Regions from separate parts of the Kocuria himachalensis genome, predicted to be linked through region 2. Evidence: riboswitches for the same ligand, from Rfam matches in the RefSeq annotation. Region 2 holds a riboswitch; the other holds the start of a gene.
The links. A riboswitch is a leader RNA that binds a small molecule or an ion and turns the genes downstream of it on or off. The one in region 2 is predicted to bind cyclic di-AMP.

Region 1: linked by a shared signal. The riboswitch ahead of ACYVM4_RS11365 (C40 family peptidase) and the one ahead of ACYVM4_RS05195 (NlpC/P60 family protein) in region 2 are both predicted to bind cyclic di-AMP.

The regions. Positions count from the first base shown of each region.
Region 1 covers NZ_BAAGPL010000016.1:122,740-128,835, forward strand. The annotation lists gene ACYVM4_RS11360 (NlpC/P60 family protein) at 1-521, opposite strand, end outside; gene ACYVM4_RS11365 (C40 family peptidase) at 793-1,449, opposite strand; cyclic di-AMP (ydaO/yuaA leader) riboswitch at 1,455-1,605, opposite strand; gene ACYVM4_RS11370 (metal-dependent transcriptional regulator) at 2,031-2,717, opposite strand; gene serC (phosphoserine transaminase) at 2,953-4,092, shown strand; gene ACYVM4_RS11380 (MFS transporter) at 4,089-5,309, opposite strand; gene ACYVM4_RS11385 (DUF3027 domain-containing protein) at 5,363-5,917, opposite strand; gene ACYVM4_RS11390 (cold-shock protein) at 5,998-6,096, opposite strand, start outside.
Region 2 covers NZ_BAAGPL010000007.1:33,942-40,037, forward strand. The annotation lists gene ACYVM4_RS05185 (hypothetical protein) at 1-33, opposite strand, end outside; gene ACYVM4_RS05190 (hypothetical protein) at 218-352, opposite strand; gene ACYVM4_RS05195 (NlpC/P60 family protein) at 488-988, opposite strand; cyclic di-AMP (ydaO/yuaA leader) riboswitch at 994-1,180, opposite strand; partial or broken gene ACYVM4_RS05200 (DNA alkylation repair protein) at 1,596-2,192, shown strand; gene ACYVM4_RS05205 (Glu/Leu/Phe/Val family dehydrogenase) at 2,430-3,719, shown strand; gene ACYVM4_RS05210 (MFS transporter) at 3,867-5,084, shown strand; gene ACYVM4_RS05215 (hypothetical protein) at 5,079-5,627, opposite strand; gene ACYVM4_RS05220 (CPBP family glutamic-type intramembrane protease) at 5,767-6,096, opposite strand, start outside.

The DNA.
Region 1 (6,096 bases), on a different contig from region 2:
GCGGCCTGCACGGCGGGCTTGGGGGCGGGCGCCGCGACGGGCTTCGGGGCCGGGGCCGCCTGGACGACGGGCTTCGGGGCGGGCGCCGCGGCGGGCTGGGGGGCGGGAGCGGCGGCGGGCTTCGGGGCCGGAGCGGCCTGCACGACCGGCTTCGGGGCCGGAGCGGCCACCGGGGCCGGGGCCGCCACCGCGGGCGTCGCGACGACCGGGGCGTCGACCTTCTGCTCGGTCTTCCTCTCGGTCTTCCTCTCGGTCTTCTTCTCCGCCTTCTTGTCGTCCCGCGCCTCCGCCTTCGTCACGTGGGCGACCGGCTCGAGGGACACGGTGGGCGCCGCAGTGGGAGTGGCGGCGGCGACGGCGGACAGCGGGGCGTCGGCGGAGGCGTCCTGGGCCGGGGAGGCCTGCACGGAGACGGTGGTGGCGAGGGCCAGACCGGAGAAGGCCGCCACGGCGGCCACGGTGCGGGCCTTGCCGGAGAGGAGCGAACCGATGCCGTTCGAGGGGGTCAGGTCACGAGTCATGAGGAGTTCAGGCGACTTTCTTTCGGAGCCGGGCCTGCCGGAGGGCGCGGTGACAGCACGGATCACCCCGGGCGGTGCGCGGGGTGAACCGGTGTCCGGCAGGAGTGCGTTCCGGGATCGGGAACGCAGGGCCGGGCGAGCGGAGGAGTGGGGGCGCCGTCCGTGCGGACAGCAGGCAGCACCGAGAACCGGGAGAGCGGGCCTCGGCGCGTGAGGGGGGTGATCACGGGCCGCCCGCGGCGAACGGGGTCGTCGCGGGCGGCGGACCGGATCAGAAGGTGTAGTAGCCGTCCAGCTGCATGGCGTTGACGGAGTGGACCTGGGTGCCCTGGGCCGGGTTGAGGGCGGAGATCATCTTGCCGCCGCCGATGTAGATGCCCACGTGGGCGCCGCCGTTCTGGGAGACGAGGTCGCCGGGCTGCGGGTTGGCGGTGGGGGTGCCCGCCGCGAACTGGGACCACGTGGTGCGGGGCAGGTCGATGCCGTTCTGGGCGAAGACCCACTGGGTGAAGCCGGAGCAGTCCCAGGCGCCGTAGGCGGTGCCGCCGTAGACGTAGCCCGCGCCCTGCGCCGACATCGCGGTGCCCACGAGGCCGCCGGAGGAGGCCGGGGCGATCTCGGTGGTGGCGGTGGACTGCGGGGTCACGCTCGAGGTGGCGGCGGTCTGCTGCGGGGCCGGGGCCTCGTAGGCGGGAGCGGCGGGCTGCGCGGCGACCGGAGCCTGGTAGGTGTACGAGGAGTACTGGGCCAGCGAGGCCGGGGCCGAGTAGGCCGCGCCGGTCTCGACGGGGGCCTGGGCGAAGGCCTGGGCCGGAGCCACGGAGCCGATCATCGCGGCGCCGGCAGCGGCGGCGATGGTGGTGTTGCGCACGGCGTGCGAGGTGGTCTCGGCACGGTGGCGGGCAGCGTTCAGCTTGAAAAGCGACATGGTTGAGTTCCTCCCTTTGCCTACGAGGTGAGCTGTCGGATTCGGGTGGGAGACACCCGGCCGCAGAACGCACGCGCTCTGAACGACTTAACCCCAAGGACCCGGATCACCGGGACCGAAATTGGTTCCCCCGCTTCTGCCAAGCAGTTTCTGTGTAGAGGCCACGGGCACCGGCAGAATTCGGCGATGTGCTCCGAGGGCGCCGATCCGACCAGTGATCGGCACGGGTTGAACAGTACATGACAGATTACGGAAGTGTCACGTTTTGATCACGGCCGATAACGACCGCACAACACCACGAGTCTCAATACCAGCTCATTGATCCAGGAGAGCTTACGAGTTCTCGAGTGTGACGAGCTGTGCAGGGCGTTCGGGGACCCCAGGAACCCGCGCCCCACCAGGGCGTCTCCGAGCCCGAAGCCCCGGTCGGGCCGTACTGGCGAAAAGTACCTTGTGAACGTCCACACACTTCGAACGAGCTGCTCGCCGGAGCGCTCCGAGGACACCCCGCAGGCCTTCTCCGGGGCCGCCTCCCGGACGTGGCCGCCCTGCGGACGTCACCGGGGGCGTCCGCCGGTCCCTCAGGGGGCGAGGACGCGGATGGCCGCGGCGGTGCGCAGGTCGACCTCCGCGGACCGCCCGGTGGCCGCCACCTCGATGCGCACGATCTGACCGTCCACCCGGGCCCGGACCTCCGCCCCGGTGAGCACTCCCACGTCGCTCAGCACGCCCAGGAGGTCGGCGTCCGCCTGGACCACCTCCGGCAGCAGCGCCACGGTGCGCGGCCCGTCCGGGTCGCGGCGGGCGGCGTCGAGCAGGGAGGGGTGCGCCGCGGCGGGGCTCTCCTCGACGCCGAGGGCGGCCAGACCCGGGATCGGCGTGCCGTACGGCGAGTACCGGGGGCTGTGCAGCAGGTCCATCAGCCGCCGCTCGACCTGCTCGCTCATCACGTGCTCCCACCGGCACGCCTCGTCGTGCACCTGGGCCAGGTCCAGGCCGATGACGTCGGCGAGCAGCCGCTCCGCCAGCCGGTGCTTGCGCATCACCTGCACGGCCCGCTCCCGGCCCGCCGGGGTGAGCAACAACGACCGGTCCTGGCCCACCGTCAGCAGCCCGTCCCGCTCCATCCTGGACACCGTCTGCGAGACCGTGGGCCCGGAGTGGTCGAGGCGCTCGACGATCCGCGCCCGCATCGGCGTGATCCCCTCCTCCTCGAGCTCGAGGACGGTCCGCAGGTACATCTCCGTGGTGTCGATCAGGTCGCTCATGCCTCAGTCATCCTTCGTCCGGCCGTCCGGGCCCGGGGATCCCGCCCGGTCCGGTCTTCCCGCCCGAGCTTAGTGCGAGAGCCCAGCGGCGGCCCGAACGGGAGGTGGCACCCGGGGAGTCCGCGCCCGCCGGTGGGGCAGAATGGGCCGAGGCGCGCACGGCGCGAGCGCCCCTTCGAGTCGGTCGCGCCCGCCGCACGCCACCCGCCGCACGTCACCCACGAGGGAGCGCCCGTTGCCCGCACACGTCACCATCCCCCAGCACCTGCTGCCCGCCGACGGCCGGTTCGGTGCCGGGCCCTCGAAGATCCGCCCTGCGCAGGTCGAGGCCGTCGCCCGCGCCGGGGCGGGCCTGCTCGGCACCTCACACCGCCAGGCGCCGGTGCAGGAGCTCGTGGGCTCGGTGCGCGAGGGCCTCGCGCAGTTCCTCGGCCTCCCCGAGGGCCACGAGGTGCTCCTGGGCCTGGGCGGTGCCACCGCCTTCTGGGACGCCGCCACCCTCGGGCTCGTCGAGCGGAAGGCCCAGCACCAGGTGTTCGGGGAGTTCGGGGCAAAGTTCGCCCAGGCCACCGACGGCGCCCCGTTCCTGGCGGCCTCCTCGATCGTGGAGGCCTCCCCCGGAACCCGCCCCGAGGCCCGGGCCGAGGAGGGCGTGGACGTCTACGCGTGGCCCCAGAACGAGACCTCCACCGGGGTCGCCGCCCCCGTGGCCCGGCCCGCCGGGATCGCGGACGACGCTCTGGTGCTGGTGGACGCGACCTCGGCCGCGGGCGGGATGGCCGCGGAGGTGGCCGCGACGGACGTCTACTACTTCTCCCCGCAGAAGAACTTCGGCTCGGACGGCGGGCTGTGGCTGGGCGCGTTCTCCCCCGCCGCGATCGAGAGGATCGAGCGGATCGGCGCCTCCGGGCGGTGGATCCCGGACTTCCTGCGGCTCACCACGGCGCTGGAGAACTCCCGCAGGAACCAGACCTACAACACCCCGGCGCTGGCCACCCTCGTGCTGCTCGACGAGCAGGTCCGCTGGCTCAACGACCAGGGCGGCATGGCGTGGGCCGCGGCCCGCACGAAGGCCTCCTCGGACCTGGTCTACGCGTGGGCCGAGGCCTCGTCCTTCGCGGCGCCGTTCGTGGCCCGCCCGGAGGACCGCTCCACCGTGATCACCACCGTGGACTTCGACGACACCGTGGACGCGGCCGGCGTCGCGGCGGTCCTGCGCACCCACGGGGTGGTCGACGTCGAGCCCTACCGCAAGCTCGGGCGCAACCAGCTGCGGATCGCCACGTTCGTCTCCATCGAGCCGGACGACGTCGCCCGGCTGCTGGCCTGCGTGGACCACGTCGTCGAGCAGCTCCGCGGACGGCCCGCCCGCTAGCCGGACTCCTCGACGGCTGTGCGCTCCGCGCGCAGCCGGAGCCAGACGACGAAGCCGACCAGGGCTCCGCCGAGTCCCGCCGCCACGGCCACCCCCATGCCCCAGCGCGCGCCGAGGGCGTCGGTGATCCAGCCGACGACCGGCGCCCCGATCGGGGTGCCCCCCATGAAGATGGCCATGTAGAGGCTCATGACCCGTCCGCGCATCACGGGCGAGGTGGTGGACTGCACGTACGCGTTGGCGGTGGTCATGATGGTCAGCGAGGACAGTCCGCAGGGGACCAGCCACAGCGCGAACAGCGGGAGGGTGGGTGCCGTCGCCGCTCCCAGGCAGCTGAGGGCGAAGACGGCGCTGCCCCCGTAGACGTAGCGCAGCCGGGCGCTGCGGCGCCGGGCCGAGAGCAGGGCCCCCGCCACCGTGCCGACCGCGAGCACCGAGTTGAGCAGCCCGAAGGTCTCCGGGCCCCGGCCGAACTCGGGACCGGCCATGGCGGCCAGGAACACCGCGAAGTTCAGCCCGAAGGTGCCGATGAGGAAGATGGTGACCAGCACCGCCACGATGTCCGGGCGGCTGCCCACGTAGGCCAGTCCTTCCCGGATCTGGCCCCGTCCCCGGCCGGAGCGCGGCATTCCGCGCAGCTCGTCCGTGCGGATCGCGAGGACGGCCGCGAGCATGGCACCGAAGGTCAGCGTGTTGAGGAGGAACACCCAGCCCGACCCGATCGAGGCCACGAGCACGCCGGCCACGGCGGGCCCGATCATCCGGGCGGTGTTGAACGAGGTCGCGTTCAGGGCCACGGCGTTGGAGAGGTAGGCGTCGTCGACCATCTCGGAGACGAAGGTCTGCCGCACGGGGGCGTCGAGCGTGGAGACGACACCCAGGGCGAGGGCGAAGCCGTAGACGTGCCACAGGGTGGCCGCGTCGGCCAGGACCAGCGCCCCGAGGCCGGCCGCCAGCACCGCCATGGCCGTCTGCGTCCACAGCAGCAGGCGCCGCCGGTCGAGGCGGTCCGCGAGCACGCCGGCCCAGGGCGCGAGGAAGAGCTGGGGCAGGAACTGCAGGGCCGTCACCACGCCCATGGCGGTGGCGTCGTGGTCCGAGAGCTCGTCGAAGACGAGCCACGACTGGGCCGTGCGCTGCATCCACGTCCCGATGTTGGACACGAGCGCACCCAGGAACCACAGCCGGTAGTTGCGGAACCGGAAGGACCGGAACATCCCGCGCGCGGGCTCCGGGGCGTCGTCCGTCCTCGCGGCCCCCGGCGGAGCGGTCAGGACCCCTCGCCCTCCTGCGGCGCGACGGGCCCGTCCTCGGCCGCGGGACGGTCGGCGGGAACCGGCTCGCCGCCGGATGCGCCGCCGGAGCCCTCGGGTCCGCCGGCCGCGGCGTGCTCCGCGGCCTCGTCCTCGGCCCGGTCCTGCTCCTCCTGGGCCTTCTCCTCAGGGCTCACGCGGGCGGACCACGGGACCCACTCGGGCGCCAGCAGCGCGTCCTCCCCGGGGAGCAGGCCGACCTCGCAGACCGTCACCGCCTTGCTGCGCGGGGCGCGGGCCAGGCTCGCGAACCAGTTCCAGCCCTGGTACCCGGGCAGCGTGCACTCGAAGAGGTGGACGACCAGCCGGTCCTCCTCCACCGTCACGCGGTGACCGGCACCGATCTGCCAGGGCTCCGCGATCTGCTCCACCCCGGCGCGGGCCGTGGCGACGTCGGCCACGAGCAGGGGGTCCTGCTTCGGGGCCCGCCGGCGGCGGGGTGCCGCTGCCGCCGGCTCGGGCGACGGGGGCACGGCCTCGGCGGGCGCGTCCTGGACGGTCTCCTCGGTCACTGCTGGTCTCCCTCGTGGTGGGTGCCGGTGGGTGCCGGCGGTGGGTGCTCGGGATCGGTGGTCGGACGGGCGCGGCGGCCTCAGACGTCCAGGTTGTCGGCCACCGTGCGCAGGATCGCGGCGATCTTCTTCCCGTGCGCGGAGTCCGGGTAGCGGCCCCGGTGCAGCCCGTTGGACAT
Region 2 (6,096 bases):
CTGGTCGATTTTTTCTTCGCGGCTGTTGTCCATTTCCCCTCCACCTCGACATATTGGTGCTCAGAGGTTCCGCCGATCGGCGAAACCTCCGAGGACGAATCCGCAGCGAAGCTGAGAGCACGAAGGCAGCGAAGCCGAGGTCAACCGTACCGCGACGTGCGTCAACGCGCAGGAGGACCCCGCGCCTTCGTGAACCAAAACCCGGACGGCTTGCTCATCATCGACGAGGGCAGAGGCCGTGCGTTGGGTCGAAGTCCGACCACTGGCCGGCAACCGCCGAAAGCTCGTCGCACAGATCGAGGACCGTCTGCGGGTCGTCGTCGATGGGCAGGATGTCGATCTCCGTGGACATCGTGGCCTGTTCGGGCAGCTGGTCCTCGTGGACGTGGACCGGCCCCTCACGATGTCCTGGGATATCCCTTCAGGGGATTGGGGTGTGCGGTTTCCGTCGGGACGGAAACCGCACTCCCTGCTCACGTGCGTGGGGTCAGCGCACGCGGATGTAGACGGGGCCGGAGCCGACGTTGACGGTCTGGATGACCGTTTGGTTGCCGTTCCAGCCGCCGTGGACGGCCTTGCCGCCGCCGATGTACACCGCGATGTGGGCGAAGCCCATGCCGCCGTTGGCGTAGTAGACCAGGTCACCGGGCTGGGCCTGGGAGGCGGAGACCTGGGTGCCGAGCTTCAGGTAGGAGGCCGGCCACCCGTGGTGGTTGATCCCGGCCGCGCGCAGGGACTTGGTGACCAGGGCGGTGCAGTCCTGGCCCACGCCCAGCTGGTTCTTGGCCGCGGCGGCGATGGTCGCGGCCTTGTCGGACTGGGACTGGATGCTGACGAGCTGCTGGGGGGCCGCGGCGGAGGCGGCCTGGGCCGGGGCCACGCTGCTGAGCGCCAAGGCGCCGCCGGCGACCGCCAGGATCGCGGTGCGTCCGAGGCGGAACGAGCTCTGGGCGCGGTGGCGGGGCGTGCGGGACTGGAAAATGGGCATGAGTGTTGTCCTCCCTCTTGCCTGCGAGGTGAGCTGTCGGATGCGGGTGGGAGACACCCGGTCGTCAGGATGGGGGCCCTGACGACTTAACCCCTAGGTCCCGGGGGAGGGACCGTTCATGGTTCCCCCGCTTCTGCCGAGCGATGTTTTCTGGGGGCCCCGGGCACCGGCAGAATTCGGCGATGTGCACAGGGATACCGATCGGTGAGGCGACCGGCACGGAGAGAACACTAACCGAAGAATAACGGGAAAGTCTCGTTTTGATCACGGGCGTGTCTCGGTTTCTCTTCCGGCTCAGCATCCCACCTTCGTAGCCAGACGACGTGGCTCGGTGAGGGGCGCTGACCAAGATCCTCGGGGAGGCTCAAGTCAAGACGAAAGTGCTCTTGACCTGGGGCTCCGTGCAGGTCGTGTCGGCGGGTGAGCACCATCTTGCTCTGCAGCGGGAGGTCCGGTGGTGACACTTGGGTCATGGCGCGGCAATTCACCGGGAAAGCTTTACCAATTCCTTGATTATCGACGGGAGGGGTTTTGTCCCTCCGGGTGGAAAGGATGACTTTTGGTGCGCCCTATGGTCCGGTCATGAATTCACAAAAAGAAAGCTCTCGAGCGGCACGGCGACGACCACGGCGTGAACCTCACCCAGCTGCGGGCGGTTGCGAAGCGGCTGAAGACGCAGCAGGACCTCGCGCTCGCGCTCTGGGAGACCGGCGACACCGCGGCGAGACTGCTAACGCTGCTGATCTGCCGCCCGAAGGCGTTCGAGCGGGACGAGCTGGACGCCATGGTGCGCGAGACGCGCGCCCCCAAGGTGTACGACTGGTTCGTGAACTACGTGGTGAAGAAGAGCCTGCACGCCGAGGACCTGCGCGTGGCGTGGCTGGCCGATCCGGATCCCGTCGTCGCGAGCGCCGGGTGGGCGCTGACCGCCGACCGCGTGGTGAAGAAGCCCGAGGGTCTCGACCTCGCCGGCCTGCTCGACGTCATCGAGGCGCAGATAAAGGCCGCCCCGAAGCGCCTGCAGTGGGCGATGAACACCTGCCTGGCGCAGATCGGGATCGAGCACGCGGAGCACCGGGCCCGTGCCGTCGAGATCGGAGAGCGCCTGGAGGTGCTCAAGGACTATCCGACGCCGCCGAACTGCACGTCCCCGTTCGCCCCCGCCTGGATCGCCGAGATCGTGCGCCGACGGGACGATCGGTAGGAGGGGCGCCGGCGCTCGTGCCGTGACTCACCGGAGTGCGGGGCTGTCCGGAGCGGCCGGGAGTCGCCAGGTGCCGGCCGGAGTCCCATAAGCGATCCTGATGATTCATGCGCAGGATTCATCGCTGTTGTTGACGCTTCCAAGGACTCACACTGGTGTTGTGCACGTCACACTCCGCAGGGCGGAGTCTTTCGTGCCGCGACCTCCCCTTCACTGCCTTCAGGAGAACCTGCCGCCATGACCACCGACGTGTCATCCCTGCCCGGGATCGGTATCACCTCCCACACCGTGGGCCCACTGGTCGATGCCCAGGCGCAGCTGGCCTCCGCCGTGGCCACCCTGGACTACGAGCCCGGTCTGCAGGCCCTGCTGGCGAGCCCGCGGCGGGAGATGACCGTGAGCATCCCGCTGCGCCGTGACGACGGCTCGGTGGAGGTGCTGACCGGCCACCGGGTCCAGCACAACGTCTCCCGGGGCCCGGCCAAGGGCGGGGTGCGCTACAGCCCGCAGGTCGACCTCGACGAGGTCCGTGCCCTGGCGATGTGGATGACCTGGAAGTGCGCCCTGATCGACGTCCCCTACGGCGGGGCCAAGGGCGGCATCACCGTGGACCCCCGCCGCTACTCCCGTCCCGAGATCGAACGGCTGACCCGCCGCTACACCTCCGAGATCCTGCCGATCATCGGCCCGGACAAGGACATCCCCGCCCCGGACATCGGCACGGACGAGCAAACCATGGCCTGGATGATGGACACCTTCTCGGTCTCCTCCGGCTACACCGTGCCCGGGGTGGTCACCGGCAAGCCGGTGAGCCTCGGCGGGTCCCTGGGGCGCGCCTCGGCGACCTCGGCCGGGGTGGTGCACATCGCGCTGGCCGCCCTTGAGCACGTCGGCATCACCGCGGCGCGGGCCACCGCGGCGGTGCAGGGCTTCGGGAAGGTGGGCGCCGACGCCGCCCTGTTCCTCACCGAGGCCGGGGTGAAGGTCGTGTCCGTCTCCGACCAGTACGGAGCGGTCCACCGGGCTGACGGCCTGGACATCCGCGCCCTGCAGGAGCACGTGGCCGTCATCGGCTCCGTCGTCGGCTTCCCGGGGGCCGAGACGATCCCCGGCGAACAGCTGCTGGCCCTCGAGGTGGACCTCCTGGTGCCCGCGGCGGTGGAAGGGGTGCTCACCGGCGCCAACGCCCACGAGGTCCGGGCCCGGGTCGTCGTCGAGGGCGCCAACGGCCCCACCACCGCCGAGGCCGACCGGGTCCTCGCCGAGGCCGGGGTGCTGGTGGTGCCGGACATCCTGGCCAACGCCGGGGGCGTGGTCGTCTCCTACTTCGAGTGGGTGCAGTCCAACCAGGCCTACTGGTGGTCCCGCCAGGAGGTCGACCACCGCCTCGAGCACCGCATGCTCTCCGCCTGGCACCACCTGCTCGACGTCGCCTCGGCCCGGGGCCTCACCCTGCGCGAGGCAGCGACCGTCACCGCCGTGGAGCGCGTGGCCGACGCCCACCGCACGCGAGGCCTCTACCCCTGATCGGCCGGGGGCGGGCCTCCTGAGGAGTCGGGGCCGGACGAGGGCATCCCGCCGGGGCGGAGTGAATCCCCGGGGATCCACCGGCGGGGCTACCGTGAGGTTGACGCGACGACATCGCGTTCCCTGGTCCGTCCCGAAAGGCCCTGCATGTTCCTCCGCTCCGGTGCCGCGCCCCGCCGTCGTCCTGTGCTGCCCCCGAAGGTGGCCTTCTGGGTGCAGGCATCCGTGCTGGTGGTGGTCATGGCCGCTTCCAGCGCGCCCAGCCCGCTGTACCCGCTGTACCAGGACCTGTGGGGCTTCCCGCCGGTCGTGCTGACCGTCATCTTCGCCGCGTACGTGGTGTCCCTGCTCGCCGCGCTGCTCACGGTGGGGGCGCTGTCCGACCACCTCGGGCGGCGCCCGGTGCTGCTGGTCGCCCTGGTCCTGGAGATCGCCGCGATGGCCGTGTTCGTGCTGGCGGACAGCGAGGTGACCCTGGTGGTGGCACGGCTGGTCCAGGGCGTGGCGACGGGCACCGCGACCGGGGCGCTGGGCGCCTACGTGATCGAACTCGAACCGGAGGAGCGTCGGGGGCTGGGGACCGTGATCACCGGAGCGGGACCGGTTCTCGGCCTGGCCGGGGGAGCGGTGGCCTCGAGCCTCATCGTCGCGGCCGCTTCGCAGATGATCGACCTCATCTTCCTCGTGCTGCTGGGACTGCTGGTGCTGCAGCTCGTGGGCACGGCGTTCGGCCCCGAGACCGTGGAGCGCGCCCCTGGGGCGCTGGCCTCGCTGCGTCCGCGGGTCTCCTTCCCTCCGCAGGTGCGCCGCTCGGCGGTGTGGGTGCTGCCCGCCACGGCCGCGTGCTGGTCCCTGGGCGGGCTGATCATCTCCCTGGGGCCCAACCTGGTTCGATCGCTGACCGGGGCGGACTCCGTGGTCCTCACCGGACTGGTGGTCGCGGCGCTGACGGGCACCGGCGGGATCGCGATCCTGCTGTTCGGCGCGACGGCGCCGGAGCGGGTGCTGGCCGTGGGCATGAGCGTCCTGGTGGTGGGCATGGCCGCCACGGTCGCCGCGCTCGTCGTCGGATCCGTGGGGCTGTACTTCGCCGCGACGGTGGTGGCCGGCGTCGGCTTCGGCGCCGGCTTCCTCGGGGTGCTGCGCACGCTCCTGCCCCAGGCGGCACCGCACGAGCGGGCGGGGCTGCTCTCGGCGATCTACGTGGTCAGCTATCTCTCCCACAGCATCCCGGCGGTGGCGGCCGGTGCCGTGGCGGGCCGGATCGGCCTGGTGCCCACGGCGGTGGGCTACGCGGGCATGGTCCTGCTCCTGGCCCTGGTCGTGCTCCTCGGCCTCCTGCGGAACCGCTCCCGACGCTCATGACCTCCGGCGGTGGTGGAGGATGAGCAGTCGCGCGTAGCCGTCCGTGAGTCGCTCGATGAGGTCGACCTTCAGGTACTCGTGCTCCGAGATCCGGCGCACGGTGTGCAGGGAGATCCCGTCGTACTGCACGGGGTGGGGCAGCTCGCCCCGCCCGCCGGGAGGCTCCACGTCCAGGCGCCACGCGTCCAGGTCCTTCTGCGGCGTGGGGTCGTGCAGCGGCGTGCGCGTCCACAGCCGGCCGTCCGTGCCGACGACCAGGCCGCGGACGACGTGCCACCCGTAGCCGCACGCGACCCGGGAGAACGCGTGGCCGACCAGGGGGTAGGACCTGGCGCCGCGGGGGACGTGCACAAGCTTGGCCGGCTTCAGGCCCTCTCTGCGCAGCAGGTCGCTCGCCTCGACCCCGACCTTGCGCACCTCGTCCAGGGCCCACTCCAGGCTGGCCTCGCGTGCACCGCGGTCGTGCGGGGTGCGGCGGCGCGGCTTCGGCTCGTGCGGTGCCCGGGCGGCAGCGCGGGTACGCCGTTCGTCCTCGATGCTCATGCCAGCCCCTTGCCTCGGTCGCCTCGATTCTATGTGGGCCACGTCACTCAGGGCGTATTTTCGACGAGGCGGTGCGCGTGGTCCTCCGCCGGATGTCGCGTCGGTCGTTGCCGGCGCCAAGGACGGAGGCCCTGTCCGGTCACCCCGGGCCGTCGACCGCGGTTCCCGGGCCGCGGCTGCGCGGTGCCGTCCACTCGGCGGCCGCCCGGCGTTCGGCGTCCCGGCCCAGGGGCCGTGTGCCCCGGCCTCGGACGCGGCGCTCCAGCGCCACCAGGAGCGTGAGCAGCACGACCGCCACCAGCACCTGCCACTCACCCTCGACCGCGCCAAGGCTCCCGGCGGCGTTCCAGGAGGCGTGCTGGATGCCGATGGCCAGCACGCTGCCGCCCGTGTCCAGCAGGTGCATGCCCAGCAGGTACCGGTAGACGGGCACGAGCAGGAAGAGCAGGGCCAGGTTCCTGGCGACCTC